2 regions of the Kytococcus sedentarius DSM 20547 genome follow, and region 2 is predicted to be linked to the other one. Evidence: predicted binding sites of a transcription regulator. Region 2 holds the regulator's gene; the other holds the start of a gene.
What was found. Region 2 encodes LexA, which represses DNA repair genes until DNA is damaged. Its sites were predicted from a motif close to TCGAACANNTGTTCGA; they were not measured.
Positions count from the first base shown of each region.

Region 1: KSED_RS13495 (HNH endonuclease signature motif containing protein) is a predicted target of LexA. The motif match lies at 1,782-1,797, and genes of this name have one in related genera.

Region 1 covers NC_013169.1:961,646-976,369, reverse strand. The annotation lists gene glgB (1,4-alpha-glucan branching protein GlgB) at 1-83, shown strand, start outside; gene KSED_RS13495 (HNH endonuclease signature motif containing protein) at 207-1,619, opposite strand; gene KSED_RS04635 (co-chaperone YbbN) at 1,898-2,938, opposite strand; gene KSED_RS04630 (ABC transporter permease) at 3,121-4,179, opposite strand; gene KSED_RS04625 (ABC transporter ATP-binding protein) at 4,212-4,877, opposite strand; gene KSED_RS04620 (peptidoglycan-binding domain-containing protein) at 4,874-5,881, opposite strand; gene KSED_RS14855 (hypothetical protein) at 5,962-6,657, opposite strand; gene KSED_RS04610 (thiamine-binding protein) at 6,800-7,102, opposite strand; gene KSED_RS04605 (acetyl-CoA C-acetyltransferase) at 7,110-8,312, opposite strand; gene KSED_RS04600 (amidohydrolase) at 8,392-9,912, opposite strand; gene KSED_RS04595 (RNase H family protein) at 10,017-10,892, shown strand; gene mce (methylmalonyl-CoA epimerase) at 10,974-11,411, shown strand; gene KSED_RS04585 (AI-2E family transporter) at 11,428-12,501, shown strand; gene KSED_RS04580 (ribonuclease J) at 12,653-14,335, opposite strand; gene KSED_RS04575 (thymidylate synthase) at 14,634-14,724, shown strand, end outside.
Region 2 covers NC_013169.1:1,780,861-1,795,584, forward strand. The annotation lists gene nrdR (transcriptional regulator NrdR) at 1-384, opposite strand, end outside; gene KSED_RS08420 (LmeA family phospholipid-binding protein) at 587-1,285, opposite strand; gene KSED_RS13700 (cutinase family protein) at 1,282-2,661, opposite strand; gene KSED_RS08435 (hypothetical protein) at 2,721-3,152, shown strand; gene KSED_RS14915 (LysM peptidoglycan-binding domain-containing protein) at 3,218-3,577, opposite strand; gene lexA (transcriptional repressor LexA) at 4,008-4,709, shown strand; gene KSED_RS08450 (Sir2 family NAD-dependent protein deacetylase) at 4,684-5,661, opposite strand; gene KSED_RS08455 (patatin-like phospholipase family protein) at 5,651-7,051, opposite strand; gene KSED_RS08460 (aminotransferase class V-fold PLP-dependent enzyme) at 7,152-8,393, opposite strand; gene KSED_RS08465 (LysR family transcriptional regulator) at 8,475-9,458, shown strand; gene KSED_RS14920 (hypothetical protein) at 9,546-10,337, opposite strand; gene KSED_RS08475 (DUF6650 family protein) at 10,701-11,210, opposite strand; gene KSED_RS08480 (hypothetical protein) at 11,284-11,715, opposite strand; gene KSED_RS08485 (ComEC/Rec2 family competence protein) at 12,339-14,724, opposite strand, start outside.

The DNA of each region.
Region 1 (14,724 bases), 820 kb from region 2:
CGTGGGACGGGCTGCCGGCCTCGGCGGTGGTGCGTGTGCCGCCGCTCGGCGCGGTGTGGTTCACCCCCGTCCAGGAGGGCTGAGTCCGTCCGGCGGGTTCGTTCCGCCGCAGGGGCTACCCAGGCGGACCGGACACCCCTTGGATTCATGCCCCCGCCCAGCCCACCGGATTGATTGCGGCCCATCGGATCGATCGCGTTGCACGGTCACGGTGGGTCCCCGTCCTCATGCCAGATCCACCGCTCCCCCACCCGGGTGCCGGTCAATCCGTCCCGGTGGACGATCGTGTGGTGCCGCTGGCAGAGCAGGGCCAGGTTGCCGAGGTCTGTCGGGCCCCCATCGGCCCAGTGCTTGATGTGGTGGGCGTGGCACCACCCGGGTGGTCTGTCGCACCCGGCGAAGGTGCACCCGCCGTCCCGTCTGGCCAGTGCGCTGCGCTGGGAACCGGTGGCCAGTCGCTCAGCGCGCCCCTCGTCCAGGGGCATCGAGTCCGTGCCGAGCACCTGGGGGATGATCTGCGCGTCGCACGCGGCCTGCCGCACCTGGGCCGGCGTGAGGACCTCCCCGGACACGGTGGTGGCGAAGCCCGTGGGGCCGGCATCCTCGACCGGGCCGCTCAGTCCGCGCCCCCAGCCGGACCGGGTGGCACCGCCCGTGCGACGCGCCAGCTCCGCCGCGAGGGTCTGGTGGTCCATCGTGATGATCAGCGTGGTCGCCCCGGAGAGCCCGCACCCGCCCGCGGTGCCGTCGCGGTCCGCGGCCTGGGCCCGCGTGATGAGCTCCATGAGCGCGTCGGCCCGTCGACGGGCAGGCGTCCGCGGGTCGCGCACCGCGACGCCGTCCCCGTCCTGGGTGGGCCGTGGAGCCGCCAGCCCGTCCACCGCGGCGCGCAGGCGGGCGGCGTCCGGCTGGTTGAGCTCGGCCGTGAACCGCACCAGCCCCGACGGCAGCGCTCGCTCGGTCAGCGTGGAGCACTCCTTGGCGTGCTCGTCCCGCTCGTCGAGCGTGTGCTGCCCGTACCGGGCCTGGATCTCCCGGGTCAGCTGCCCCAGGGCCCGGCTGCTCGCGGACTGCCCCATCGAGGTCAGGTTCTCCGCGTGGGTCAGGTAGAAGCCCAGCACGTCCTCCCGCTCCGCCCCGGGGAGCAACGGCCGCACCTTCTCCGACTCGCGGAGCATCACGTGGGCAGCGGTGACCGAGACCCCACCGCCCCACACCGCGTCCGCGAGCGGCCCGGTCCCCGGTTCGCGGGTCGCCTCAGCCACCTGGGCCACCGCGTGAGCGCGTCCCGCATCGACCACCCCGGCCTGCTGGCGGACCCACGCCGTGGTGCCCGCACACCGCGACTCGTTCACGACCCCCCGGCCGAGTGCCTCGGCAGTCACACCCGTCATCGCCGCCTCGGCCGCTCGCACGAGCGACCCGAGGATGCCCACCGACCGGGCCAGGTCCCCTGATCCCACCCGCCAGAGGTGGGGCCGGGCCGTCTGCAGGGCCTCCACGATGGCGGCGGCCCGCTCCAGCAGCGCCAGCGGGTCCGCGGCCAGGTCATCGGCGGCAGACGGCGGCCCGGCGGAACCCTCGGGTGCGTGGACCGGCATCGCCGGTGAGGACGACACGGGAGCACTGGCCCACGCCGGTGGTGTCTCGGCGCTTCGGCTCGGCCAGCTGGTCTGACGGTCCACGTGCTCACCCTCTTGTCACGCCCCCGGACGGCCGCTGGGCCGTTCGGTGTCGATCCCCCGACCGACACCTTGAGAGTACACAAGTCACCCGCCAACGGCAACACGTGTTCGATACCTGTGACAGAGGCACACGGGGTCGCCACCACCGGTTCCAGGACGACGCACCGCCCGCGGGACCGTCCCCCGCTCTCAGCGCACCGCCGCCGTCGCCCTCAGAACAGCGCGCTCATGAGCTGGCTGCGCGCCGTGCGCACGCGCGGGTCGCTCGACCCCACCATCTCGAACAGCTCGAGCAACCGCTCGCGCACGGCATCGCGATCCTCGTCCGTGGTGACCTTCACGGTGTCGATGAGGCGGGCGAAGGCGTCCTCCACGTGACCCCCCATGAGGTCGAGATCGGCGGCCTGCATCTGCGCCTCGATGTCGGTGGCGTCCTTGGCGGCCGCCTCGCGGACGGCCGTGGCGTCCAGCGACCCGGCCCGTTCCAGCAGCACCACCTGCTGCCGCCCCAGACGCGCCTCCTCGTCACCCGGCTCCTCGGCCAGGCGAGCGTCGAACGCGGCCACCGCGGCGGCGAAGTCCCCCGCATCGATGGCGTCGTAGGCCGCCTGCACGTGGGGTGACAGCGGCTCCTCGACCGGCTGCTCGGGCTGCTCCTGCCCACCAGGCTGCTCGCCCTGCGTGCCGGCCTCGGACACCGATCCGGAGACGCCCGGCTGAGCACGGCCGGTGACCCCGTTCTGCGCGGCGGCCTGCAGGAGGTTCTGCATGACCGCCCGAACCTCCTCCTCCGGCTGGACCCCGGCGTACAGCGGCATCGGCTGGCCCATCATCACCGCGATGGTCATGGCCTCGGGCAGCTCGGGGATCTGGAAGGCCTGCAGCATCTCGGGCTGGGCGACCACGTTGCCCGTGGCGAGGCGGAAGCGGCCCTCGAACTCGATGGCAAGCCGCTCCATCATCTGGACGTACTCCAGCGCGCCGGGGATCTGCGGGCTCCACAGCACGAGCACGGCGGGCACCACCGCGGAGTCCTGCAGCACCTCCCCGAAGCTGTCGAGGTCCACGGCCACCACGGTGGACCGCGGGTCGCCGCCAGCGGGAGCCGGCTGGCCGGCGGTCCCACCCTGCTGTGGGGCGCCGGCGCCGGGCTGCTGCCCACCGGACATGGCGGCCTGCATCTGCTGCTGCTTCATGCCGCTGAGGTCAACGGCGCCGTGGAGGCTGGCGCGGGAGAAGGGCTGGTTGGACATGTTTCCTCCTGGGCGGCCCGGGACCAGGGCCGGCATCGATGCGGGAGCGTGCGGGAATCCCTCCGGGGATGTGTTCTGCCTCCACGATACGCAGCCGCCGGCACAGCCCCCTCGATGAGGGCCACGCCGGCGGCATCGAGCCCGCCCGACCTCGCCCGCTGGGCTGGCGGGCCGCGGGGCGCTCAGGGCACGCGCAGCTCGCGGATGGGTTCCCGTCGGCTAGCCACCACCGCCGGAAGGATCGCAGACAGTAGAGCCGTCGCCAGTGTCAGCACGCACAGCGCCAGCGTGAAGGACACCCCGGGCAGGGGATCGGCCGTGGCCAGCAGCACCGCCACGGAGACGTCCACGCCGAGCATGAGACCCACCCCGGCCAGGACGGCCGTCTGCGCCAGGATCAACCCCACGATGAGGCCCCGGCTGGCACCCAGCGCACGGCGCCGGCCGAAGTCCTTGCGGCGCATCATGACCAGGCTGAAGAGCAGGACGGCCAGCAGACCACCGGTGACAGCCAGCAAGGCGAGCACAAGACCCCGGGAGAAGGACCCGAGCTGGCCTCCGACGAGGGACCGCAGGGCCGCGAGGTTCTCGCTGGTCTGCAGGCTGAGCTTGGAGGGGTCATCTGCCGCGGCCACCGACATCACGGCATCGCCGACGGCGGGGACCAGCTCCGGCGTGCGGGCGATCACCACGATGGTGCTCAACCGTTCGTCCCCCCTGGCGTCCGGTTGGGGGACGATCACCAGGGGTTCGAGCTCCTCCAGGAAGTCGGGCACGTCGAGCTCACCGGCCACTCCGTAGGACGTGCCGGAGGTCGCCGTGACTCCTCCGCTGGCATCGGGCATGCCCAGGTCCTGCAAGGCCTGCGGGGACGCCCACGCGAGCCCGCCCGGGATGGGCGATGCCGGTGGCACACCGAGCCGCTCGAGGTCCCCTCCGTACAGCGATCGGACCGGCGTCGTCTTGCCCTCTGGGACCGCCGAGTTCGTGGCGTCGACCGCCGCGGAGAAGCCCCCGAGCCACTCGATGCCCTCGATGCCGCTCATGCGGTCGATGGCGCTGCTGGTCAGACCCGCCTCGGCCTCTGCCCGCACGACGATCGTCCGGGTCCCCTCGGAGTCGATGGTCGACAGGACCCGCTGCTCCGCGCCCACGGTCCGTCCCGTGGTCAGCATCACCGCCAGCACCATGCCCAGGACCATGACTACGGTGACCGCCGAGAGAACGGGCTGCGACCTCACGGACGCCAAGGCCTCCCGCACGACCAGCCTGATCACAACCGAATCTCCCGGTCGCAGGCCGCCGCGAGCTCCGGGGAGTGCGTGACGAGGACGACCGCCGCCCCACGCGAGGCGTGCTGACGTAGGGCGTCCACTACGACCCCGCTGCTCGCGGGATCCAGGTTTCCGGTGGGCTCGTCGGCCAGCAGCACCGACGGCTGGTTGAGCAGCGCCCGGCACAGGGCGATGCGCTGCGCCTGCCCGCCCGACACCTGCCCCGGCTTGCGCTCCGGGGGCAGGTCGACCCCGAATCGCTCCATGAGCTCGCGCGCTGCGCCGCTCACGGTGCTGCGGGCGACCCCGCGGTAGAGCGCGGTCTCGGTGACGTTGTCCAGCACCGTCCGCGTGGTGTCCAGGGCCGCGTCCTGGAAGACGAAGCCGAACCTCTCGGCCCTCAGACGGGCCAACTCGGCGTCCTTGCGCGGCACCGCATCGACGCCGTCCAGCAGGATGGCACCGGAGGAGGGCCGCAGCATCAGGCCCAGCAGGTACATGAGCGTCGACTTCCCCCGCCCGGACGGTCCGGTGAGCGCCGTCATCGACCCGGCCTCGAAGGCCGCGTCCCACTCCTGGAGGAGCGGCTCCTGCGGCGTGTAGCCGAAGGACAGTGCGCGTGCCTCCAGCCGGGGCGGGCTGTCCCACCCGGCGCGGGTGCTCATTCCTGCGCCGCCCGCTGTGCGGGTACCTGCACCTTCGTCCCGGCGTCCACGCCCGAGATGACCGACATCCCCTTGGCCGATGCGGTGACCTCCACCGGGAGACGGCTGCCGGCCTCATCGATCACCGCCGTCTGACCACCGGCCTCGGTGATGAGGGCCGAGGACGGGACCACGAGCCCGCTCACCTCCTGGACGGTGATGATCTCCGAGCGCAGGGAGGACTGTCCGGTCACCGGCACCTGGGCGCACTGGTCGGCGCAGACGGGCCCCTCATCGAGGCTGTCGAGGGTGATGTGGACCGTTCCGGAGCCCTCGTCCACGGACTGACCGCCCGCGGTGGCTGACCAGGCGTCCCCCTCGGGCGAGGTGATGTTCACCCGCGCGCCCGTGGGCACCATGGCCGCCTGCGCCGTGGTCACCGGCATCTCGAACGAGGGTGCAGCCGGGAGTCCCTGGAGAGCCTCCTCCCCACCGCTGAGGGTGGCGCCAGTGCGGACGACCTCGGTGTCGAGCGTCACGCGGGCCGGGAGGGACGGCACGTAGATGACGTCGCCTGGGCCGACGACACCGGTGGCATCGATGCCCTGGGACCTCTGCCAGGCGCGGATCGCCTGCACCGTGTCCTTGCCGGCGGTGCCATCGACGGTCCCGGCGAAGTGACCGCCCTGCATCAGAAGCTGCTGGAGCTGCTTCACGTCGGCGCCTTCCGTGCCTGCCCCGATCTTCCGGAACGCGGGCACCTTCCCCTCGGCGATGGTCACGGGGCGCAGTTCGACCTCGTACAACACGTCCCCCGCGCTGACCTCGTCCCCGGCCTCCACCACCACGCGCGTGACGACGCCGGAGGCTCGGTTGATGCCCAACGGGGTCGTGGTCCACTGGGCGGTGGTGTTCAACGAGATCGAGGAGCCGATCTCCCCCTGTTTCACCGGCACCACCGTCGCGGCCGGTGCCTCCAGCGGGTCCTCGGCGGGGCGCAGCACGGTGAGGGCCGCCCAGGCCACTGCCGCACCAGACAAGAGCAAAGCCACAGCCGCGGCGAGGCGCCATCCCCACCGAACAGGGTGTCCCCCTGGCTCAGTGGTCACCCCCGCTGCGCCTTCCACTCCTCGATGGAGACGCCGTCCCACATCACGGAGCCCGGCATCATCTGTGGGCACTGCGCTTCGAGGTCGTTCCACGCCTTGTTGAACTGCTCGGCCGAACCACCACCTGGAATCTGGACCTGCTCGAACGGAAAGAACGGCCTCTCGCTGGTCCACCTCTCCAGGAACACCGACTCGCTGGGAATGTTCGTGATCGGGTGACCCGCCTCTTCCAGGCACGGCACCACGAACTCGGTCGTCCACGCGTACTGCTGGCGCAACTGGTCATCGCCCCACTCCTGGTCGTACCGCGCCGGCGTCGGGTACATCTGGGCGCACACGTACTGCGCCTCTTTGTACTTGGATTCCTGTCCCTCCGGAACGTCAACCCCACCACCCGAGTCGACCGACCACCCCGACTCCCGCAAGCACTGTGTCAGCACCTCATCAAGTTCCTCAGTCGCGACGTAGCGGACTACCTCGACCTCTGGAGGGTCAGATAGTTCGTAGTATTCCGCCAACTGCTTCCCCGCCTCTTCCCAGTGGGCCTTCTCCGCGGCAGCCGACGCTTCGGCGTCGGAAGATGGCTCATCGACCTGGCCCCCAGAGCAGCCGGTCAGCGCCACCACACCCGTGCTGACCGCGACCATCAGGGCACGGCCAGCACGAGTGGATTTCTCAAGCGCAGCTGGCACCTGCACTCCTCATCGTGCCGTTGGTCGAAGTGCTCATCTGACTCTCTCCCTGTGACAGCCACACCCGTCCAAGGCGTGTTGTGGATCACCCTTGGCCGACCTCATGACCGTAGACCCGCCTACCCCCCCGTCAATACCCTCTTCACTCCCCGGCCAGATGCCGTTCCACGCGCTGCACCTTTGCCTCCAGCTGGCCGGTGAACCCGGGGCGGATGTCGGCCTTGAGCACCAGCGACACCCGGGGCGACTCGGCCGAGAGCACGTCCACGCACTCCTTGATGACGGCCATGCACTCGTCCCACTCCCCCTCGAGGGTCGTGAACATCGAGTCCGTGTGGTTGGGCAGTCCGGAGGCGCGCACGATGCGGACCGCCCGGGCCACGGCCTCACTCACCCCGCCGTCCGGGCCCTCGGACGACGGGGCGATGCTGAATGCGACCAGCATCGGCGCCTCAGGCCTTCGGCACGCGGACGACCAGGGCGTCACCCTGACCGCCACCACCACAGAGGGCCGCGACGCCCACGCCGCCGCCGCGACGCTTGAGCTCCATGGCCAAGCTGAGGACGAGCCGCGCACCCGACATGCCGATGGGGTGGCCCAGGGCGATCGCGCCACCGTTGACGTTGACGATGTCCTCGCTCACGCCCAGGTCCTTGGCACTGGCGATGCCGACAGCGGCGAAGGCCTCGTTGATCTCGAACAGGTCCACGTCCTCGACCGACAGGCCCTCCTTGGCCAGGGCGGCGCGGATGGCGTTGGCCGGCTGCAGCTGCAGGCTGGAGTCCGGGCCGGAGACCACGCCGTGGGCCCCGATCTCGGCGATCCACTCCAAGCCGGCGGCCTCGGCAGCGGACTTCTTCATGACCACCACGGCGGCGGCGCCATCGGAGATCTGCGAGGCCGAGCCCGCGGTGATGGTGCCCTCGGGGCTGAAGGCCGGGCGCAGCTTCGCGAGGGACTCCGGGGTCGTGTCGGGGCGGATGCCCTCGTCGGTGGTGACCTCGAGGGGGTCGCCCTTGCGCTGCGGCACGCTCACCGGGGTGATCTCCTCGGGGAAGATGCCCTTCTCGGTGGCCGCGGCTGCGCGCTGGTGGGACTGGGCGGCGAAGGCGTCCTGCTCCTCGCGGGTCAGCTCACCGCCCCGGTCCTCGCGGTTGGCGGACTCGGTGAGACCCCCCATCGCCTGGTCGGTGAAGGCGTCCCACAGGCCGTCGAGGTCCATGTGGTCCTTGAGCGTGACGTCGCCGTACTTGAACCCGCCACGGGACTTCGGCAGCAGGTGCGGGGCGTTCGTCATGGACTCCTGGCCGCCGGCCACGACGCACTCGAACTCCCCGGCGCGGATGGTCTGGTCGGCCAGCGCGATCGCGTCCAGCCCCGAGAGGCACACCTTGTTGATCGTCAGCGCCGGGACGTCCATCGAGATGCCGGCGTTCACGGCGGCCTGGCGCGCCGGGATCTGCCCGGCGCCGGCGGTGAGCACCTGGCCCATGATCACGTAGTCGACCGATGCGGGGTCGACCTTGCCCCGCTCGAGCGCCGCGGCGATGGCGTGGCCACCCAGCTCGGCGCCGGACAGGCTGCCCAGGGCGCCCTGCATGCGGCCCATCGGGGTACGGGCACCGGAGACGATGACGGTGGTGTTCTCGGACATGGTTTCCTCCACAGGGTCTGACGGGCTCGGGTGACGCTGTGCCGAAGCCTACTGGCCTGTGGTCCCGGCCACACCGGGGTCACTCGCCGTGGACCACCAGGCCGCCCAGCACCGTGGCCGAGACCCCCATGGTGCGCAGCGCCTCGGCCTGCGCCGCGGAGTCGTCGCCCGCCAGCGGGTCGGCGTCGAGCAGCACGAGGTCGCCCCGCGCACCGGCCCGCACCCGCTGACCGTCGACGGACGCGGCCAGCGCCTCGGCCGGGGTGAGCGCGAGCTCAGGGTGCCAGGACGCCCCATCGACCGGGCCCCGGTGGACGGCGGCGCCCAGCTCCAGCCACGGGTCGAGCGGGCTCACCGGCGCGTCCGACCCCATCGCCATCTCGATGCCGTGGTCGGCGAAGCGCCGCAGGGGGAAGATGCGCCCCGTGCGGTCCGGCCAGCACTGCTCGGTGACCGAGCGGTCGTCCAGCAGGTGCGCCGGCTGAACGCTCGCGCGCACCGGTAGCGAGGACCACAGCGGCAGGTCGACCTCCCCGATCAGCTGGGCGTGCTCGATGCCACCCCGCGCCCCGGTCTTCGCGAAAGCGGCCAGGGCCTGGCCCACCGCGGCGTCCCCGATGGCGTGGATCGCCATCTCCAGCCCCCCTGCGTGGCCGGCGGCCATCAGCTCGTGCATCTCCTGGCGGGTCAGGTTCGGCGCGCCGCACGGGTGCGCCAGACGGTGGGCGTCCGCGTAGGGCTCTCGGCACCACGCGGTGCGGGTGTTGAGCGACCCGTCACTGATGATCTTCAGCGGGCCCATGGTCACCAGCCCGTCGGTCCCCTCGATCGCCTCCCCGGTGCGCATCCCCGCATCGAGCACGCCCTGCAGCTCCTCGGCGTAGACACCGGTGCGCACGCGGACCATCGGCTGTCCGAGGTCGACGCGGCGGCGCCAGTCCTCCCAGGGACGGCCCATCTCGAGGTCCGTCAGGCCAACGACGCCCACGGCCAGGGCGTCACTGATGGCGCGGGCCACACCGTGCTCGGCCACCTCGGCGGCGCCGGGGATCCTCCCCAGCCGGTCGTACAGGGGGAACCACTGGGCCTCCTGCACCACGCCGATGGTCTGCGGGCCGTCGAGCAGGCGGAGCGCGGGCGTGTTCAACCAGCCGTGGTGGCCGTCACCGCTGATGAGGACGACCGGCACCTCGCCGGTCACCTCATCGAGCATCGCGACCGTGGGCTCCTCGTCCCACTGCGCCGAGCGGTGCCCCCAGCCCACCAGCACCCCGGTCTCCGGGAGGGGCTCGCCGGAGCGCAGGCGCTCGGCCACCCGGCCGACGACGTCGCGGGCAGAGGTAGCCGGCGCGAGGTCGAGCCGCTGCTGCGTGGCACCCCACTGGCCCACGTGGACGTGGTGGTCCCACAGCCCCGGCACCACCCAGCGGCCCCGGCCGGCCAGCTCCGGCACCCCGGAGGCTCGCTCGAGGCCGGGGCCGACCTCGGCCACCCGGCCGTCGCGGACGAGCAGGTCGACCGGCTCGGTCGGTGCTGAGCCGGGCCGGTCACCCCCATCAAGCGACACGATGCGGACGTCGGTCACCAAGAGGTCGGTCATCTTCGAACGGTAGCCGCCGGCGGTCCGGGCCGCAGTCGCCGGGGCGGACCCGTGAAGGGCCTTGGACCCGCGGCCGGAGGCCGGTCCGTGAGAGCATCACGCCCGTGATCACCGCAGCAGCAGACGGCTCCGCACTCGGCAACCCCGGCCCGGCGGGCTGGGCCTGGTACGTCGACGACGACTGCTGGGCGGCCGGGGGCTGGCCGCACGGCACCAACAACATGGGCGAGCTCATGGCCGTGCTCGACCTGCTGCAGCAGACCGCCCACCTCGACGACGACCTGCACGTGCTCTGCGACAGTCAGTACGCCATCAACGTCATCTCCAAGTGGACCCCGGCCTGGAAGCGCAAGGGCTGGAAGAAGGCCGACGGCAAGCCGGTCATGAACATCGACCTGGTCAAGGCCCTCGACGAGGCCATGCAGGGGCGGCGGGTCACCTTCGAGTGGGTGAAGGGTCACGCCGGGCACGCCCTGAACGAGGCGGCCGACGAGCGCGCACGCAACGCCGCCCTCGCCCACCAGCGCGGGGCCGAACCGGACCCGGGCCCGGGGTTCTCCGGGGCGTCCGCGCACCACCCCACCGCGACGGCCGGCGCCCGCTCGGACGACGCCGCACCGACCCTCTTCGAGGACCTCCCCGCATCCGATGAGGAGACCGTGCTTGCGCTGGAGCGCTCGCTGCTGGCGGACGGCACCCGCACCGACCCTGCGGAAGTCGCCGCCCTGCTGCACGCCGACTGGTACGAGGTCGGCGCCTCCGGCCGCGTGTGGACCCGGGAGGAGTTGCTGGCCGAGATCGGTCCGCTGTCCGAGCCGGTCGAGCTCGAGGTGCTCAGCACCACCCACCTGGACGCCGACACGATCCTGCTGCTGTGGCGGTGCGTCGCTGCCTCGGGGGCCACGGTGCGGTCGTCGCTCTGGGTCAGGGAGTCGAGCCGCTGGCGCCAGCGCTTCCACCAGGGCACGCGCGAGTCGTGACCCGGGCGGGGCCTCACCCCATCGGCCCGGCTCCCCGGCACCCGGGCGCCGTTGTCACCCCTGCGGTCTAGGGTGACCCCCATGCACGCTGCGGACTCCCCTGACGCCCTGTTCACCGCCATCGACCACGTGGGTCTGGCCGTGTCCGACCTCGACGCCGCCATCGCGTTCCACCGCGACGTCCTGGGCATGGAGCTGGCCCACACCGAGGAGAACCCCGAGCAGGGTGTCCGGGAGGCGATGATGCGCATCGGCGACTCCCACATCCAGCTCCTGGCGCCGCTCACGCCGGACTCGACGATCGCGAAGTTCCTGGACTCCAGGGGCCCGGGGATGCAGCAGGTCGCCTACCGCGTCGCCGACATCGATGCGGTGAGCACCACCCTCCGCGACCGCGGCCTGCGCCTGCTGTACGACGAGCCGCGGCGTGGCACCAGCAACAGCCGCGTCAACTTCATCCACCCCAAGGACGCGGGCGGGGTGCTCGTGGAGCTCGTCGAGCCCGCTGCCGGTCACTGATCCTCCGACCGACGCGATGTCCGCGCACCGCTCCGACGCCCCGGTGAACCGCCTGCTCCGGCACGGCCCGTTCACGCTGGGTTTCGTCGCGACGCTCGGTGTGCTCACGGCCGTGGGGACGGCCATGGCCGCCCAACGGCTGGACTTCGTGATCACCCTGCTGGTGGTCTCGGTCTTCCTGGCCCTCACCCTGAACCCGCTGGTGGAGCAGCTGATGCTGCGCGGACTGCGGCGCTCGGGGGCGGTCACCGTGGTGTTCCTGTGGCTGCTGGTGGCGTTCACCGGCATCGGAGCGCTGGTGCTGCCGCCCATCGTGGACGAGTCCACCGCGCTGCTGTACGACGCGCCCACCTACACGCAGGCCTTCCTGGAGCAGGACTGGGTGCAGCAAGCGGACCGGGACTTCCAGTTGACGGACCGGTTCCAGAACGAGCTGCAGAAGCGCGTCAGCTCCGGGGAGCTGGCCGGGCAGGTGACCGGTGGGGTGCTGGGGGCGGGCCGGGTGCTGGCGACCGGTGCGTTCGGTGCGTTCACGGTGCTGGTGCTGACGCTGTACCTGCTGGCGACGCTGCCGCAGACCAAGCGAGCCGGGTACGCCCTGGTGCCGGCCAGCCGGCGCGAGCGCGTGGAGGAGCTGTCCGAGAAGATCATGCGCCGGGTGGGTGGGTACGCCGCGGGGCAGTTCCTGGTGGCCACCATCAACGGACTGTGCAGCTGGGTGATGATGACCATCCTGGGCATCCCGTACGCCGCCGTGCTGGCCGTGCTGGTGGGATTCCTCGGGCTGATCCCCCTGGTGGGTGCCACCATCGGCGCCGTGGTGGTGGGGCTCATCGCGCTGAGCCAATCGGTGGAGGTGGCACTGATCGTGGGGGCCTACTACCTGATCTACCAACAGGTCGAGAACTACGTCATCGTGCCGAACATCATGAAGCGGACGGTCTCGGTGCCGGGTGCGGTGACGGTGGTCGCGGCCCTCATCGGGGGGACACTGGCCGGCATCCTGGGGGCGCTGCTGGCCATCCCCACCGCGGCGGGACTGCTGCTCATCTACGAAGAGGTGCTGGTCCCCCGCCAGGCCCGCCGCTGAGCAACCCACTCCCGCGCCAGCACCACCCCACCGCGCCACAGCACGGCCACGTAGGTCTCACGCGGGGGGCACGACGAACACCGCACCGGTGCCGAACTCGACTGCGCGAGTTCGGCACCGGTGCGGTGTCGGGGCTGCCGGGCGGGGCCGGTCAGGCGTTGATGACCACCGGGATGATCATCGGTCGGCGCTTCAGCTTGCCGCCGATGTACCCACCCATCGCGCGGCGTACGACCTGCTGCAGCTGGTGCACGTCGGTGGTGCCCTTCAGGCGGGCCTCCTCCAGGGCCTGCTCCACCTTGGGCACGGCGCGCTGCAGGATCTTCTCGCCCTCGGACACACCGCGGGCGTGGATGTCCGGGCCGGAGATGATCTTGCCGGTCTCGGGGTCGCGCACCACGACGATGGAGACGAAGCCCTCGTCGCGCAGGATGCGGCGGTCCTTCAGCAGGTCCTCGTCGGAGGTGCCCACGTTGCCACCGTCGACGTACACGTGCGCAGCAGGCACCTGGCCCACGATGCGGGCCTTGCCGTCCACCAGGTCGACGACCACGCCGTCCTCGGCCACCACCACGTTCTCGTCCGGCACACCGGTCTGGCGGGCCAGCTCGGCGTTGGCCAGCATGTGGCGCCACTCGCCGTGCACCGGCAGCACGTTCTTCGGCTTCACGATGTTGTAGGCGTAGAGCAGCTCACCGGCGCTGGCGTGGCCGGAGACGTGCACCATCGCATTGCCCTTGTGCACCACGTTGGCGCCGAGCTTCATGAGCCCGTTCATCACCTTGTACACGGACTTCTCGTTGCCGGGGATCAACGAGCTGGCCAGCAGCACCGTGTCACCCTCACCGACCTCGATCTGGTGGTCCTGGTTGGCCATGCGGCTCAGCGCGGCCATCGGCTCACCCTGCGAACCGGTGCAGATCAGCACCACCTGGTTCGGAGGCAGCTTCGCCAGCTTGCGCACGTCCACCAGCACGTTGTCCGGCACGTGGAGGTAGCCCATCTCCGAGGCGATGCCCATGTTCCGGATCATCGAGCGCCCGACGAAGGCGACCTTGCGCCCGGTCTTGCCGGCCGCATCGAGAATCTGCTGCACGCGGTGGATGTGGGAGCTGAAGCAGGCCGCGATGATGCGCTTCTCGCTGGTGGCGAACACCCGCTCGATCGCCGGGGCGATGTTGCGCTCAGGCGTGGTGAACCCGGGCACGTCGGCGTTGGTGGAGTCGGTGAGGAACAGGTCCACACCTTCCTCCCCCAGCCGGGCGAAGGCGCGCAGGTCGGTGATGCGGCCGTCCAGCGGCAGCTGGTCCATCTTGAAGTCACCGGTGATCAGCAGCGTGCCGCCGGGGGTGTGGATGAACACGGCGAGCGCGTCCGGGATCGAGTGGTTCACGGCCACGAACTCGCACTCGAACTTGCCGAAGTTCTCGATGTCGTCCTCGCGCACCGTCAGGGTGCGGGGCGTGATCTTGTGCTCCTTGAGCTTCGCCTCCACCAGCGCGAGCGTCAGCTTGGAGCCCACGATGGGAATGTCCTGGCGGTTGCGCAGCAGGTAGGGCACGGCGCCGATGTGGTCCTCGTGGCCGTGCGTCAGCACGACGGCCACGATGTCGTCCCAGCGGCCGTCGAGGTACTCGAAGTCCGGCAGGATCAGGTCGACGCCGGGCTGGGTGTCGTCCGGGAAGAGGACGCCGCAGTCGACGATCAGCAGCTTGCCGCCGTACTCGATGACGGTCATGTTGCGCCCGACCTCACCGAGACCACCGAGGGCGACGACGCGGACGCCGTTCTTCGGCAGCTTCGGGGGCTCGGGCAGGGTGGTGCGTGGAGTCACGTGGTTCCTTCGTTCGATTGGCCGGGCGGGGCCCGGTGATCAGTGCCCGCCGTCGGTCATCGGTGCCGTGGACGCGGGCGTGGAAATCCAGGGGGCACACCCGATGCGGGGTGCCGTCACCCCCACGGTACTCGCCATGGCCCTGCTGCCGCACGCGCCGCCCCCGTCACGCCGGTGTTCAGGTGCCGCTCGTGGGCCGCTCTTCACGTGCCTCTCGGGGGCCGCTCCGATGCTGGTGCACCCGTCCCACACGACCCCGCCGCGTCGGCACCGTGGCACCCTGAGTAGTTTTGGACCCATGCGGCAGTACCTGGACTGGCTCACCGACGTCCTCGAGAACGGCACCCCCACCGAGGACCGCACCGGCACGGGCACCCTGTCGGTCTTCG
Region 2 (14,724 bases):
GTACACCGAGGCGAACCGCAGGTAGGCCACGAGGTCGAGCTCGCGCAGGACGGGCAGGACCGCCATGCCGATCTCGTGGGCGTCGATCTCTGCGTGGCCACAGGCGCGGATGTTCTCCTCCACCTGCTGGGCCAGCAGCATCAGCTGGTCGTCGGTGACGGGCCGTCCCTGGCACGCCTTGCGCACCCCGGACATCACCTTGTCGCGCCGGAAGGGCTCGCTGGCCCCGGAGCGCTTGACCACGCTGAGGGTCGCCGACTCGATGGTGCCGAAGCGGCGCTCGCAGGCCGCGCACTGGCGCCGCCGACGGATCAGCGTGCCCTCGTCCTGGACGCGCGAGTCCACCACCTTGGTGTCCTCGTGGCGGCAGAATGGACAGTGCACGGAAACCCCTAGTTTGCGCGAAATGTGGCTTATCTTGTGGTCCTGAGCAGTTCCGACCACTAGATGTAGAGACTACGGGTCGATGGGGCGTGGTGCAAGCAGCGGCCGGGGACGACTGGGTCACACCCGCCAGGAGCGCACCGGCGCACCGATGCACACCCCCGGCAGCGGCGCGTCGCACCCCGTGGACCGCACCGGCGGGTCACCACGTCGGGACGGTCATCTCCTCGGCCCGGAAGTCGAGCTCCACCCCGTCCTGGGTCACCTGCACACCGGTCCACCGCAGGCCCTCGAAGGTCGGCAGGTAGACGTACGTGGACACCCGCGGCAGGAGCCCGTCGATGACGTCCTGGGGGACGTCCACCTCATCGAGGCTGGCCTGGGCGTCCTGCAGCCCGAGCTGGCCGGAGCGGCTGTCCACGACCGGCCGCCCGGTGACGCGGACCGGGAGCCGCTCCCCCAGGACGCCCACCTGGGTGGTGATCGTGAGCATGCCGTCGTCGTCGCCGGAAAGCTCCACCCCGGTCACGCGGGAGAGGTCCTCCCACCGGGTCGCCGCCCTGCCCGAGCCGCTGCCGATGACGACCTCGCCCCCGGCCAGGCCGCGCACGTCCTGGGCCACCACGTCGACGTCCAGCACGATCTCCTCGGCCAGCACGGTCGCCACGGCGCCGTCGACCTGCCCGGTGATGCGGTCGTAGTCGTCCCGCACGACCTGCCAGGTGGCCGGCCAGCCCTCCACGTCCGCCGTCACCCGCCCGTCGGCCACCTGGCCGACCTCGGACTCGATACGGTTCTCCACGTACTGGCGCAGGAAGACGTCACCCACCACCAGCCCGAGCACGACCGCCAGCAGCACCACGAGGCCGATGAGGCGGCGACGCGTGAACCAGGGGCTCACCGGCGCCTCCACAGGGCCCACGACAGGCCCAGCGTGGTGAGCGACAGCACACCCACCGCGCCGGCCAGCAGCGGCACCAGCCACGCCGGCCCCGTCTCCCCCGAGGCACCAGCGGCCCGGGCGTCGCCGTCACCCGACCCACCCTCGGGGCCGTCGCCCGCGCCCGTGGAGGTGTCCGCCGTGGGCTCCGCGTCCCCCGAGGGCGACACGGTGGGCCCGGCCCCCGGGTCGTCGCTGGGAGGCGGGTCTACCCACGGCTCGGGGGGCGGCCCCGACGGCTCCTCCGGGGCCGCAGCCGCCTCGCCCACCAGCCGGGCGAGCTCCTCGGCGGCGGTCCGCACCACGTCGGTGCTGTAGCCGCCGTGGACTGGGCGGGCGGCGGCGAACTCGTCCTGCATCGAGCTCGATGAGGTGAGCATCCGGCTCATCGCCGGGGCCGCGTCGCACACGAGGTCACCCTCGCTGCACACGGAGAGGATGCGGGAGTACAGCCGGGCGGGCACCACCTCGTGCGCGGTGTTCAGGGTCCCGGCGATCACCCCGTTGGAGACCTTGCCCTCGTGCAGGGCGAAGACCTCGTCCACCAGGTTGTGCACCGCCTCGCGCCGCGTGGTGTCGTCACCGGGGCGGGCCTGCGCGCGCAGGTAGGTCAGCGTGGCCGCCAGACCGATGGCGGGCGTGTCCACCTGGCCGTCGACCTCCCGGGCGTTCTGCCCCGGGTGGTGGGCAGGGTTCCCGAGCAGCAGCGCGCCGGCGAGCGTCGAGCTGTCCGCGCCGCCGGCGACGGCCCGGGTGATCACCTGTGCGCCCTGCGAGAAGCCCACCAGGAGCACCTGCTGGCCCGGGCAGCGCCGGGCGCTCTGGCCAAGCACGCGGGTGAGCTCCTGGGAGCCCTCCTCCACCGAGTCGAAGTAGTCCGAGCTGGGAGGGGCCGGGTCCAGCACGTGCGCCTCGAGGTCGTGGGTCCCCAGCGTGTGCGGGGACACCGCCGGGTAGTCCAGCCAGATCTGGTTGGCGGGCCGGTCGAGCTCCTCGGACAGGATCGTCCGCACACCCTCGACCGTTCCGCCCCACGGGGCCTTCTCCCCCGAGCCGCGCACGCCGACGAACAGCACGTCCCGGCAGGGCAGCGAGTCCACGCCCCAGGAGGGCGTGGGGTCCGCGGACCACGAGGGGTGGGCTCCCGCCCGGTCCGCGGCGACGGGCACGGAGCCGGAGGGGGCCGCACCCGCGGGCGCCGCGCCGCCGAACCCCAGCCCCTGGACCACTGCTGCCAAAGAGAGTGCGACGGCTGCTCGACGGGCTGCCCGGCCGGGGCGCGCGCTCGCCCGGGGCACCCCCGAGGGGCCGGGCGCGGGACGTCGGCGAGCACTCACGGAACCCATTGTGGCGGTGTCGTCACCCGCCGCGCGAGGTTGTGTGGTGGAGTGGCGCCATGGACCTCGCGATGCCCGCTCCGAACGAGACCGACCGCCTGCACGCCATGACCCGCAACCGCGGGGACCAGGACACCATCACCGCCCTGTGGAAGGTCGGCTTCGCGCTGCCCCGCTGGTGGTTCCTGCCGGCCGGCCCGGAGGGCTCGGTCGCCCCCGCTGCCGCCGAGATCGAGGGCGTGATGATGCTGCTGGGCTTCACCAGCAGCGAGCGGGCGCGGCACTTCGCGGTGGAGCAGGGGATGATCGACCCCGAGCAGCCCGCCGACCTCCTGGCCAAGGAGCCCATCGAGATCGTCCGCGGTGCCGGGGACTTCCTCACCGCCGGCATCAAGGGTGTGGTGATGGACGTGCACATCTCCGGGTGGTTCGCACCGTTCGAGGGCCTGGGCCCGATGTGGCGTCGCGCCACCGGCACGCCCCTCGACTGAACACCCCCGCCGGCACGGCCCACACCCGTCCCGGTCGGTCGAGCACCGCCCAGGGCACCCAGGGCTCAGGGGCGCGGAACGACCAGCTCCTGGCCCGCCTCCACCTGCGAGGTGCCCAGACCGTTGGCCTCCTGGACCATCAGCACGCCCTGCTCCACCGGGATCCCCGGCAGGTGCTCGGCCGCCACGTGGCTCAGGGTCTCCCCGGGCCCGACGACGACCCGCTGCGAGCCGGCGTCCCCGCCGACCCCCGCGGCCTGCCAGGCCAGCAGGAGCACCACGACCACGGCCAGCGCGAGCCCCAGCAGCTGCCGGGCCATCCGGCCCCGGGCCGTGAGGCGCATGCGCGGCGCCGTCGTTCCAGCACGTCCGCCCGCGACAGCTCGTCGGCCGGCGGGCCTCATCTCCATCGTCATCGCAGTCATGCCATCTCCTTCGGTCGGGCGAACGGAACCCTCGACCCCGGGGACCGGTCCCTGTTCGAACGCGTCGTACGGGTCCATCCACAGGCTGAGACGTGTGTCCGTCGCAACTCTGTACGATGTGTAGCACAGGTGAGCGACGATCGCCAAGACACGCCCGAACGAATGTCCGCGCTGGCAGGCTTTCCGTCGTAGTCTGTGACCACACGGTTGGCGGGAGCTCGTTGCTCCCCACCTGGTTCACCGGGTCTCCCGGGGAGCGGGTGGAGCGATCTCCCGACAACACCCGAAGTCAAGCGGTGACCACCGACAACATCGAGGAATCGTTGGAATCTCAACGAATCGAATGAGGACCTGGTCCTCACGATGGCGGCGGCGTGATCCGGCCACGACGGACGACGACCGCCTCGACGACCCGCGAAGGGGGAACACCATGGCCATCCGGAAGAACGAGCCCGGGCTGCGGAACACCGAGCCACTGACCGAACGACAGACGCGTGTACTGGAGGTCATCCGCCGCTCCATCGACGAGCGCGGGTACCCGCCGAGCATGCGTGAGATCGCTGAGCAGGTGGAGCTGGCCTCGGCCAGCTCCGTGCAGCACCAGCTCAACGCCCTGCAGCGCAAGGGCTACATCCGCCGCGACCCCAACCGCCCCCGGGCGCTGGAGATCCTCGATGCCGCCTGGCCCGGGGACCGCGGCTACCGCAAGCTCGACGAGGAGACCTGGGACCCGTCCGAGGCCGCGGACAACCACCCGCCGGCCTCGTACGTACCGGTGGTGGGGCAGATCGCCGCCGGCGGCCCGATCCTGGCCGAGGAGCACATCGAGGACGTCTTCCCGCTCCCCCGCCAGATCGTGGGCGACGGTGAGCTCTTCCTGCTGCGCGTCAAGGGCGACTCGATGGTGGACGCCGCCATCTGCGACGGCGACTGGGTGGTCGTGCGCCGCCAGCAGGCCGCCATCAACGGCGACATCGTGGCCGCGATGCTCGACGACGAGGCGACGGTGAAGACCTACAAGAAGGTCAAGAACCAGATCTGGCTGCAGCCGCACAACCCGCTGTTCGACCCCATCGACGGCAACGACGCCACCATCCTGGGCAAGGTCACCGCGGTGCTGCGTCGGGTCTGATCCCCACGCCGAGCACGTCGGCCACGGCCGCCAGGGTCGTGTCCACCATCGCGTCGATCGTGAGGCTCGCCTCGCGGTCGGCGCGGTGCCACCCCCGGGTGACCACCGCGACCGGCCCGCCGGCGCGGTGCACGTGCCGCGCGAAGCGGTAGCCGCTCATCACCTTCAGGCTCGAGCCGAGCACCAGCAGGCCGTCGGCGGCGTCCACCATCGCGTAGGCGTCGGCGACGCGCGGCTTGGGGACGTTCTCCCCGAAGTAGACGACGTCCGGCTTCAGCTCGTCCGAGCCGCAGACCAAGCACTCCACCGTGCGGAACGCGGCCACGGTCTCCTCGTCCAGTGCGACGTCACCGTCGGGCCGCACCTGCGCCCCGCCCAGCACGATGTCGCGGTGGTGCGGGTTCGCCGCGGCCAACCGCGCCTGGATGCTCTCGCGCGACTCGGCCGCCCCACAGACCAGGCAGACGATGGCCGAGAGCGTCCCGTGCAGCTCGAGCACGTCCGGGGACCCGGCCCGCTGGTGCAGCCCGTCGACGTTCTGCGTGATCACCCCGGTGATGCCTGCCACGGCACCGGAGACCACGCCCTCGGTCTGCAGCGCCGCCAGGAGGCGGTGCCCCGCGTTCGGCTGCGCCCCGGTGAACCGCTCCCAGCCCACGAAGGCCCGCGCCCAGTACCGGCGTCGCGACTCGGGGCCGGCGCGGAAGTCGCCGATCGTCATCGGCTGGACGCGGCGCACCCCATCGGGCCCGCGGTAGTCCGGGATCCCCGATGCGGTGGACATGCCCGCCCCGGTCACCACGGCCAGGCGGTGGCGCTCCAGCAGGCGGGCGAGCGCCTCGACCTCCTGCGGCGCGGCCTCCACCGGGGGCGGGAGCGTCACGACCGGCGCCAGCTCGGGGACGCCCTGGTCGCCCGACCCACCGGCGCCCGGCACCCCCTCAGCGGACACGACGCTCCCTCCCGGAGCGAGGGGGACGGCGCCCCAGCACGGACATGCGCCCCGAGCCCCGCAGCGCCCGCAGCGCCACGTCGGGATCGGCCACCTCGGGGTGCGGGTAGCGCGCCGGCGCGTCACGCATGATCAGCTGCGGGGCGTAGCGGCGCACCGCTGAGTCCGCGACCCCGTACCCGTGGCGCTCGATGATCTTCTGCTCGGCCTCGCTGAATGAGTCCATGTCCGTGCGGATCTGGTTGATCCGCACCGCCACCTCGATGGGGTAGCTCTGCGGCACGCGCGAGTCCATCGCCCAGGTCGCCCCCTCCAGGACCCCCCAGTTGAAGGCCGAGTGCAGCCACCGAAGCCGGGTGACCTCACCGCCGCCGGAGGCGATGGAGATCACGTGCAGGATCCGGCCCAGCGGCGTCCGGGCGCTGCGGGCGCGGAAGACCGCCCCCCCGTCGCTGACGAGCACCCCGGCGTGGTCGCGCCACACCGGCTCGAGGGCGAGATTGTCGTAGATCCCCCCGTCCACGAGCTGGATGGTGCGGTCGATGCGGGGCGCCGCAGCCGCATCGACCTGCCCCACGCGTCCCCCGGAGAGGTCGAACGCGGAGGCCTCGAGGTCGAACGGGGCGAAGTAGGGCGGGTAGGCGCTCGAGGCGGCGACCGCATCGGCGATGCGGAGCCCCGCCGGTGGCGCGCCGTACCCCAGCCGGTAGTCACCCACCCGGCCGTGCGGCGGGTGGGCGCGGGAGTCCGCGAAGGTCCAGTTCACGCCGTGGGCGAGCTCGGTGGCCTCCACCACCACGGCGGGCCCGCTGGTGCGGTGGCCGTCGCGCAGGTCGCGGGCCCACCAGTCGATGTGGTCGACGAAGCGGTCGGCGAGCGCGCGGGAGCTGGTGTCGGCCGAGCGGCGCACCTTGGGGCCGAAGCCGGACACCATCGCCCGGGTGCGCAGGTTCTGGCGCGTCAGGCGGCGCAGGGGTTCGGCCACGTACTCGTCGAAGCCGCGGACTCGCGGCGCGGAGAACAGCCCACCGGGCACGGTGTCGCCGCGCGGGAGCGGCGGGGCGGTGGGATCGGGTTCCACCAGGTCGGCGGAGTCGATGCTCTCGGACAGGTCGTGCGGGTCCGGCCACTCGAGGCGCGGGTCGGCCAGCAGCATCGCGGCGATGGACCCACCGGAGACGGCCGAGACGGTGCGGAGCTGCCCGAGCATCCCCAGCTCGTTCAGGCGGCGCAGTGCCCCGAGGTGGAACAGCGCCGCACGGAAGCCCCCACCGGAGAGGCACAGCGCGGTGCCCCGGCGCGGACCGCGCCAGCTGGGGCCGTGGTGCGCCTCGTCCCGGGCGGCAGCCATCTGCGCGCCGGCGGGGTCCGGAAGGTGGGTCTCGGGCACGGAAGCATCACACCACATCGGGCCCGTGCCCCGGGACGGCGACGGGGTGCCGATCGGTGTGGTGCGCCCCCTCCGGCAGCGCACCACACCGGACCGGGGCTCAGCCCCGCAGGGATCCCCCGGCAGTGGACGACACGAAGGGGGTGAGGACCCCCAAGGCGGCCTCGACGTCGGCCTGCGTGTTCCACACGTGGAAGCTCAGGCGCACTCCCCCGGCACGCTGCGAGAGCGTCAGGCCCGCGCGCGCAGCGGCCACGGCGGCCTCGTCGGGCAGGCCCAGGCTGACGATCGCCGAGTCGGAGTCATCCAGGCCCATCCCCCGCCGGAACGCGTTGGTGAGGGCCACCGAGTGGTCACGCAGCTGCGTCGCCGGCACCTGCACGAAGTCCTCCAGCGCCGCGACCGCCCCGGGCCACAGCGGCCACCCGGGCGAGACGTCGAAGCGGGAGGCGCGGCCGGAGAGCTGCATGGCCGGGCCGTACATGGAGTCCCAGATGACCTCGCCGGCGTACCACCCCGCGTTCACCGGGACCAGTGCCTCCATGGCCCGGTCCGAGACGGTCATGTATGCGACGCCGCGCGGGTGGCACATCCACTTGTAGGCCGAGCACACGGTGACGTCGACCGCCGAGGCGTCCACCGGGGACCAGCCGACGGACTGGGTGGTGTCGCACACGGTCAGGGCGCCGACTTCCGATGCGGCGCCCGTCACCTCATCGATGCCGGTGAGGCTCCCGCAGGCGGACTGGCTGTGGCTGAACACGACCGCGGCCGTGTTCTCGCCCAGCGAGGAGCACAGCTCCGCCCGGGGCACGGAGCGCACGGTGATGCGGCCGCCCTCGCGGGTGGGGTGCGGGCGGTCGGCCTGCACCAGGAAGGGGTAGACGAGGCTCGAGAAGTCGCCGTCCACCACGACCACCTCGCCCCCGTCGGGGACCCCTGCGGCGATCATGCCGGCGAACACGGAGGTCTGCGAGCCCGTGGCCACCCGCTCCGGACGGACACCCACCAGGCCGGCGTACAGGGCCCGCGCGCGCTCCACGTCGTCGTGGTAGGTCACCGGGGAGACGTCGCCGGTGGTCCAGCGCCGGGCGTCGCGCGCCATCGCCTCGGTGGTGGAGCGGGTCGGCAGGCCACAGGTCGCGGCGTTGAGGTAGCCCCCGGTGGTGGCGAACTGGTCGCGCAGCCAGGCGAGGTCGCGCGTCCCGGCGGCACCGGGGGCCGGCTGTGAGGCGTCGGAGGCCGACGGGGCAGCGGCGTGGACGGCGTCCACGGCGGGGGCCGACGGGGCAGCGGCGTGGACGGCGTCCACGGCGGGGGCGGAGGTGGGAGCGGCGACCATGACCCCATCCTCGGCGCTTGAGACGGATTACACAATGGCGCGACACTTTTCCCGCGCCAAACAAGAGGTTACAGTTGAGGGATGATTGACACGGCAGGGCTGCGCATCATGCGTGCCATCTCGGAGCAGGGGTCCTTCACGGCGGCTGCCCACTCACTGGGCTACACCCAGCCGGCCATCTCGCAGATGGTCCGGCGGCTGGAGGGACGTATCGGCACTCCTCTGGTGGAGCGCCAAGGACGGACCGTCCGGCTCACCCAAGCCGGGCAGGTCCTCGCCCGGCACGCTGTCACCGTGCTGAGCCTGCTCGACACCGCCGAGCAGGAGCTCAGCGCCCTGGCCGGACTGCAGTCCGGACGGGTGCGCGTGGCCGCGTTCCCCTCATCGAGCGCCGCCCTGGTGCCCCACGCCCTGCGCGACCTGCGCGCCGAGCACCCCGCCATCGAGATCCAGCTCACCGAGGCGGAGCCGCCGGAGTCGCTGGCCGCCCTGCGTGACGGCCGCTGCGACCTGGCCGTGGCCTTCTCCCACAGCGGCACCCCCGTGGGGCGCGAGGTGGACGACCTGGCCGGGCTGGAGATCCGCGACATCCTCACCGACGAGATGCTGATCGCCCTGCCGGAGGACCACCCCCAGGCGGGCGGCGACACCGTGGCCCTCGCCGCGCTGGCCGACGACCCCTGGATCGCTGGGTGCGCCCGCTGCCGCGGCCACCTGATGCACCTGGGCCAAGAGGCCGGGTTCATCCCCCGCGTCGAGTTCCAGACCGAGGACTACGTCGCGGTGCTGGGGCTGGTCTCCGCAGGGCTCGGGGCGGCGCTGGTGCCGCGGATGGTGCTGCGCCACGTCCGCCACGAGGGCGTGGTGGCGCTGCCGCTGAGCCAGCGCTCGGAGCGGACCATCCACGCAGTCACCACGGCGGACCTCCTGCGGGTGCCCGCCGTGGCCGCGATGATGGACTCGCTGTGCCGGGCGGCGGGCGAGATGGCCCCCGAGCAGGTCGTCACGGCCCGCGATGCCGGACACCCGACCACCGACGACCTCGCGGAGCGCTTCGGCGGCTGACGGCGCCACCGCTGTGATGGGCCGGTGACGGGCGGGCGCGCTCCGCCGGCGACTGCCGGTCACAAGCGGGCCCACCACAGACCCGTGTCACTGGCCCCGACGGCGACGTCTCCGTGCTCGACCGTCCCGACCACGGTGCTTCCCGCGGCGTCGAGCCGTTCCAGGGTCGCCGGCGCCGGGTGACCGTGGTCGTTGTCGCGGCCGGCACTCACCAGCGCCAGCGGCGCGCCCCGGGCCAGCAGTGCCTCCCCCTGGCGGGCCGACCCGTGGTGCGGCACCTTCAGGGGCCTCCTCCCGACGCAGCCTCTCCTCCTCCTCACGGCGGCGGCGCTCCTGCTCCATCCGCACGGCTCGCTCGCTCGCCTCGTCGACGGCGGCGAGCACCTCGGGCAGCCGGTCCTCGACCGTGATGCGGGCACCGTCGGTCCACGAGGCGCCGGTCTTCCTCCCGTCGCGGTCCGTGAGGTGCAGCCGCAGCCGGCCGTCGCCGACGTAGTCGTAGGTCGGCGTCCAGGCGTACTGGCCCTTGGCGCGACGAGCAGCCTCCTCCTTCGTGTCCTCGTGGGGACACCGCTTCGTCACCTCGCTGAACACGATCCTGACGGGAGCGTGCCCGGCGTCGAGCAGGAGCAGAGCCTGGCTGTCGTAGCGCAGGTAGGTGCCGCGGTAGCCGTCGGACTCCTGGCGCGCCTCCACGGGTTTGACCATCCACCCGCGCGCCAGCGCCCCCGTGACGAGCGCGTGGGCGATCAGCACGCACCGGCGGCGCAAGGGCGTCGGCAGGCGTCCGGACCGGTCCCTGAGCTCCTTGACGGCCGGGGGCGGCCGACGGACGACCTGGCGCAGCGGGACCTGCGCCTCGCGCTCCTGCGATGCCACGACGGGCTCCGGCTCCTCGGCGGCCGCCGGGGACGTCCGCGTGGTCTTCGGCCCAGCGGGGCGCGCGGCACCGCGCCGTCGCGGCGTCGCCGGCCCCTCGTCCCTCTCGGGCTCCCCCGGGTACCTGCCGTGCTCGACGAAGTACCGACCCGCGTCCGTGAGCTCTGCCGTCCACCTGCCGCCCGGGCGGCAGGTGGACGAGGCCGCGCGGGGCGAGCGCTGCTGCGCTCTGCTTCATGTCCGGGCGCGGCGGGTCATGGGAGCCGCCGGCTGCGAGCCAGTCGAGCACCGTGCGCTGGGCGTCGTTGACAGGTCGGGGTGCTGTGGACCTTATGACTTACTCTGCAGCAACTCGGGCCCACGTCATGGCTTGTTGCGCCACACGTCTGACATCACCCTCGCAGTCACGTCGACGTCGCTGAGGTCCAGGTTGCGAGGGGTAGAGACTCCGAATAGATGAAGCGCCAGCGCCACGTACCGATTCACCTCGGTCCTCAACGCGCGCAACTGGTTCGCGAGCAGCTGGGGATCTGGATAGTTGGTAGGCGTCGCGGGCGGGTTGTACGCGCGGAGGAACTCAATGCACGCCTGCTGGATCTCCTGTGCGATCTCGGCGGCCTCCTCACTCTCGACCAAGCTCAGTGTGCTGCGCGCGAATTCCCTGGCTTCGGAAACTGACTTCGTGACCTGGTCGCCGACCTCTAGGGCGATGTCTTCGAAGAAGGCACGGCGAGCGTCGATGAAGTCGACGAGGGACTGGAGCTCGGCTCCATCGGTGCGAACCAGCGAGGAGGAGAGTCCACCGCCAGTGGCGCTCGCGGATGCACCCGTGATGCGTCGGCGGTACTTCTTCGGGCCGCGTCGTGTGGGCATGCCGTCATTGTACCGCAGGCTGGGCCCAATTCGACGGTGCGGGACCGTCCAACACGGTGCACGACGTCGTCCATCAACCGACCGCCCTACCGAGCTCGTCGAGGTCCTCGGGCTTGATCTTGCGAGCGCCGACGACCCGGCAGAACTCGCCCGGGCTCATCGCGCCGTCGTCGACCGCGGCCAGCATCGCGCGCGTGAACCTGCGCCCGTTGTACTTGCGGACGGCGTTGACTGGCTTGGGCTGGCGCGCCTGCTTCTTCGGCCTGCCGCGGAAGGCCTCGCCGAGCTCGCGCAGGTGCTCGCATGCCACGTCCCACCCGAGGAGCTTGAGGCCCTGGGCGCGGACGACCAGCGCACTGGGGGTCACCTTGAGCTCGTCCGCCGCGTGCTGGATCGCGTCGAGCGACGACAGGTCCAGGGAGCGCACGAGCTGCTCGGGCATGAGCATCTCCCCGACGATCGCGTACTCCGGCGGCGGAGCGTCGCGCAGGGTTGTCGTGTCCATCGTGACGGCCCTGAACATCTTGCGGCCGATGAGGGCGGTGAACAGTGCCAGGGTGAAGAGCTGCCGCCCGGTGGGCTTCCTCGTCCTCGCCGTGGCTGCCTCCCGCGAGGAACACGTAGGGGGCCTTCGCGTCTGGGACCGTGAGGCCGCTGAACAGGATCTTGGCGAGGGACTGCGGCATGTAGCCCTGGACGCTCCTGGCCACCAGGACGTGGGCCGCTTCCAGGTGCTCGAAGTACAGATTCAATGCCGCCTGCTTGGTCTTCTGGGCCCTAAGGTCCTCCCCGCTCAGCCCGAGCACGCCGAACAGGGCGAGGGCGTCCTGCTGCGGCGTCCGGGCGCGCGGGCGAGATGGCCTCCGAGCAACCGACGGCCTGAGCCACTGCCCCACGGGGGGGCACTGGTCCCATGGAACACCTCGGACGCCGGACCGTCCTGGCCACGCTGCTCGTCGCCCCGCTGGCCGCCTGCGGCGGCATGCTGGGCGACCCCGACGACCTCGCAGAGCACTTCGGCGGCTGACGGCGCCGGCGCCGCGGGGACGGTGCGCCGGCGACGGGCGGGGAGCCAGTGACGGGCGGAGCGGCCACGGTGGAGCGCGCTGCTCCGCCGGCGGCTGCCGGTCACAAGCGGGCCCACCACAGACCCGTGTCACTGGCCCCGACGGCGACGTCTCCGTGCTCGACCGTCCCGACCACGGTGCTTCCCGCGGCGTCGAGCCGTTCCAGGGTCGCCGGCGCCGGGTGGCCGTGGTCGTTGTCGCGGCCGGCACTCACCAGCGCCAGCGGCGCGCCCCGGGCCAGCAGTGCCTCCCCCTGGCGGGCCGACCCGTGGTGCGGCACCTTCAGCACGTCCACGGGCACCTCGGCGGTCAGGGCCTGTACCGCCGCCCCACCGGTCTTCTCCAGGTCCCCCGTGAGCAACACCCGCACCGGTGCCGCACCACCGTCTGCCGGGACCCAGGCACCGCCGGCCGCCCCTGCTGCCGGCCCGGCCGCTCCCACCTCGGCGTGGAGCACGAGGCTGCCGTCGTTGCGGCGGTCGTCGGGGGCCACGTCCACCCCGGCGCGGGGCCACACGGCCGTCAGGCGGGCCGCACCCAGGTCCACCCGGTCCCCTGCGGCGAACGGCTCGATGGGGGTGCCCCGGGCGCGCGCGACCTCCCGCCACTCCGCGGGGTGCCCCGGCTGCATCGGACGGGCGAGCTCGGACGGCGACGCCCAGACGGCGCCAACGGGCACCGCATCGAGCACGGCTCCCAGGTTCCCCGAGTGGTCGGCGTGCGCGTGGGTGACCACCACGGCATCCAGGGCACGGACCCCCGCTGCGCGCAGGCAGGAGGGCGTGCGGGCGCCAGGGGGTCCGGTGTCCACCAGTACCGCACGGTCGGGAGCGGTGCGCACCAGGAAGGCGTCCCCCTGGCCCACGTCGCACATCACCACGCGCCAGTCGGTCGCGGCGCCGGCGCTGCCGAGGCCGGGCACCGCCGCAGGGAGGCGCGGCCCGGCCCAGAGCACCCCGAGCACCAGCGCCGTGCACCCGGCCGAGGCCGTCACCATGTCGCGCCACCGGCCGGGCCGGGCCAGCAGACGCACCAGCGGGGGGCCGCTCACAACCACCAGGGCCAGGACCACCGCCAGCACGAGCCCTCCCCGGCCGTCGGCGGGCCAGGGAACCGCCCCGTGGGGAACCGCGGCCCCGGCCCGGGCAATCCACCCGATCACCTGCGCCGGAGCCGCGGCCACCCAGGCGATGGCGTCGGCGAGGGGCTCGGCCACCGGGTGCACCAGCACCACCACCACACCGCCGACCGTCGCCGGGGCCACCAGCGGGGCCGCAGCCAGGTTGGTGAGCAGGCCCACCACACTCACCTGCCCCTGCAGCATCGCCACCACGGGGGCCGTCGTCAGCGCCGCGGCCACCGGGATCACCAACGCCTGCGCCACCGGTTCGGGCACCGCCGGCCAGCGCCGCCGCAGCGCCTCGGCCCAGGGCCGCACGAAGAGCACCAGGCCGAGCGTGGCCAGCACCGAGAGCGCGAACCCGTAGGACCGCGCGAGCCACGGGTCCCACACCAGCAGGAGCACCATGCTCGTGGCCAGTGCCGGCAGCGAGGCCGCCCGGCGCGAGGCGGTCATGCCCACCAGGGCCACGCCGCCCATCACCCCGGCGCGCAGCACCGACGGCTCGGGGCGCGCGAGCACCACGAACCCTCCCAGCGCCAACGCGGCCGCCCACGGTCTGAGGCGTCGCGGCACGCCCACCCCCGTGCACACCCACAGCACGGCACCCACCACGATCGCGACGTTGGACCCGCTCACCGCGCTGAGGTGGGTCATGCCGGTCTCGTTCATGGCTTCGGTGAGCTCCTCGGGCGTCAGCGAGGTGTCGCCCAGGACCAGGCCGGGCACCAGGCCGCGGGCATCGGTCCAGACCGGGTCCATCGACTCACGCAGCCCCTCGCGCAGGCTCTCGGCCACCCGCCAGCCCCCGCCCGGCGGCCGGACCTCCTGCGGCCCCTTCGCCGGCGACAGCACGGCCACCACGTCGTCCCCGGGGTCGCTGGGCTCCACCAGGCCGGTCACCTCCAGCCGGGTGCGCCATGTGAGCTCGTCCCAGCCCGAGCCGGGCCGCGCGATCACCAGCACCGGCGCGTTGGCCGCCGACTCCTGCCCGCGGTGCTCGATGCGGTGTGCCCGGGCCCGCAGCAGCACCAGCTCGCTGCGTCCGAAGCGCCCCTCGCTCACCACCCGCCGGGCGTCGGCGGTGAGGGTGACCTCGGCGCTGACGACCGCCTCCTCGGCGATGGCCCGGGCCACCAGGCCCTGCTGCCGGGAGGTCTCGGCCAGGGTGGAGACCCCCAGCAGCAGGGCAGTGAGGATGCCGCTGAGCGTGAGCACCGCCGCCCCCACCCGGGCGCGGTCCCGCCCGGGCCGCCGGAACCACCACAGGCCACCGGCGGCCACCAGGGCGCACCCGCCGACGCAGGCCCAGCGCAGCGGGGCGCCC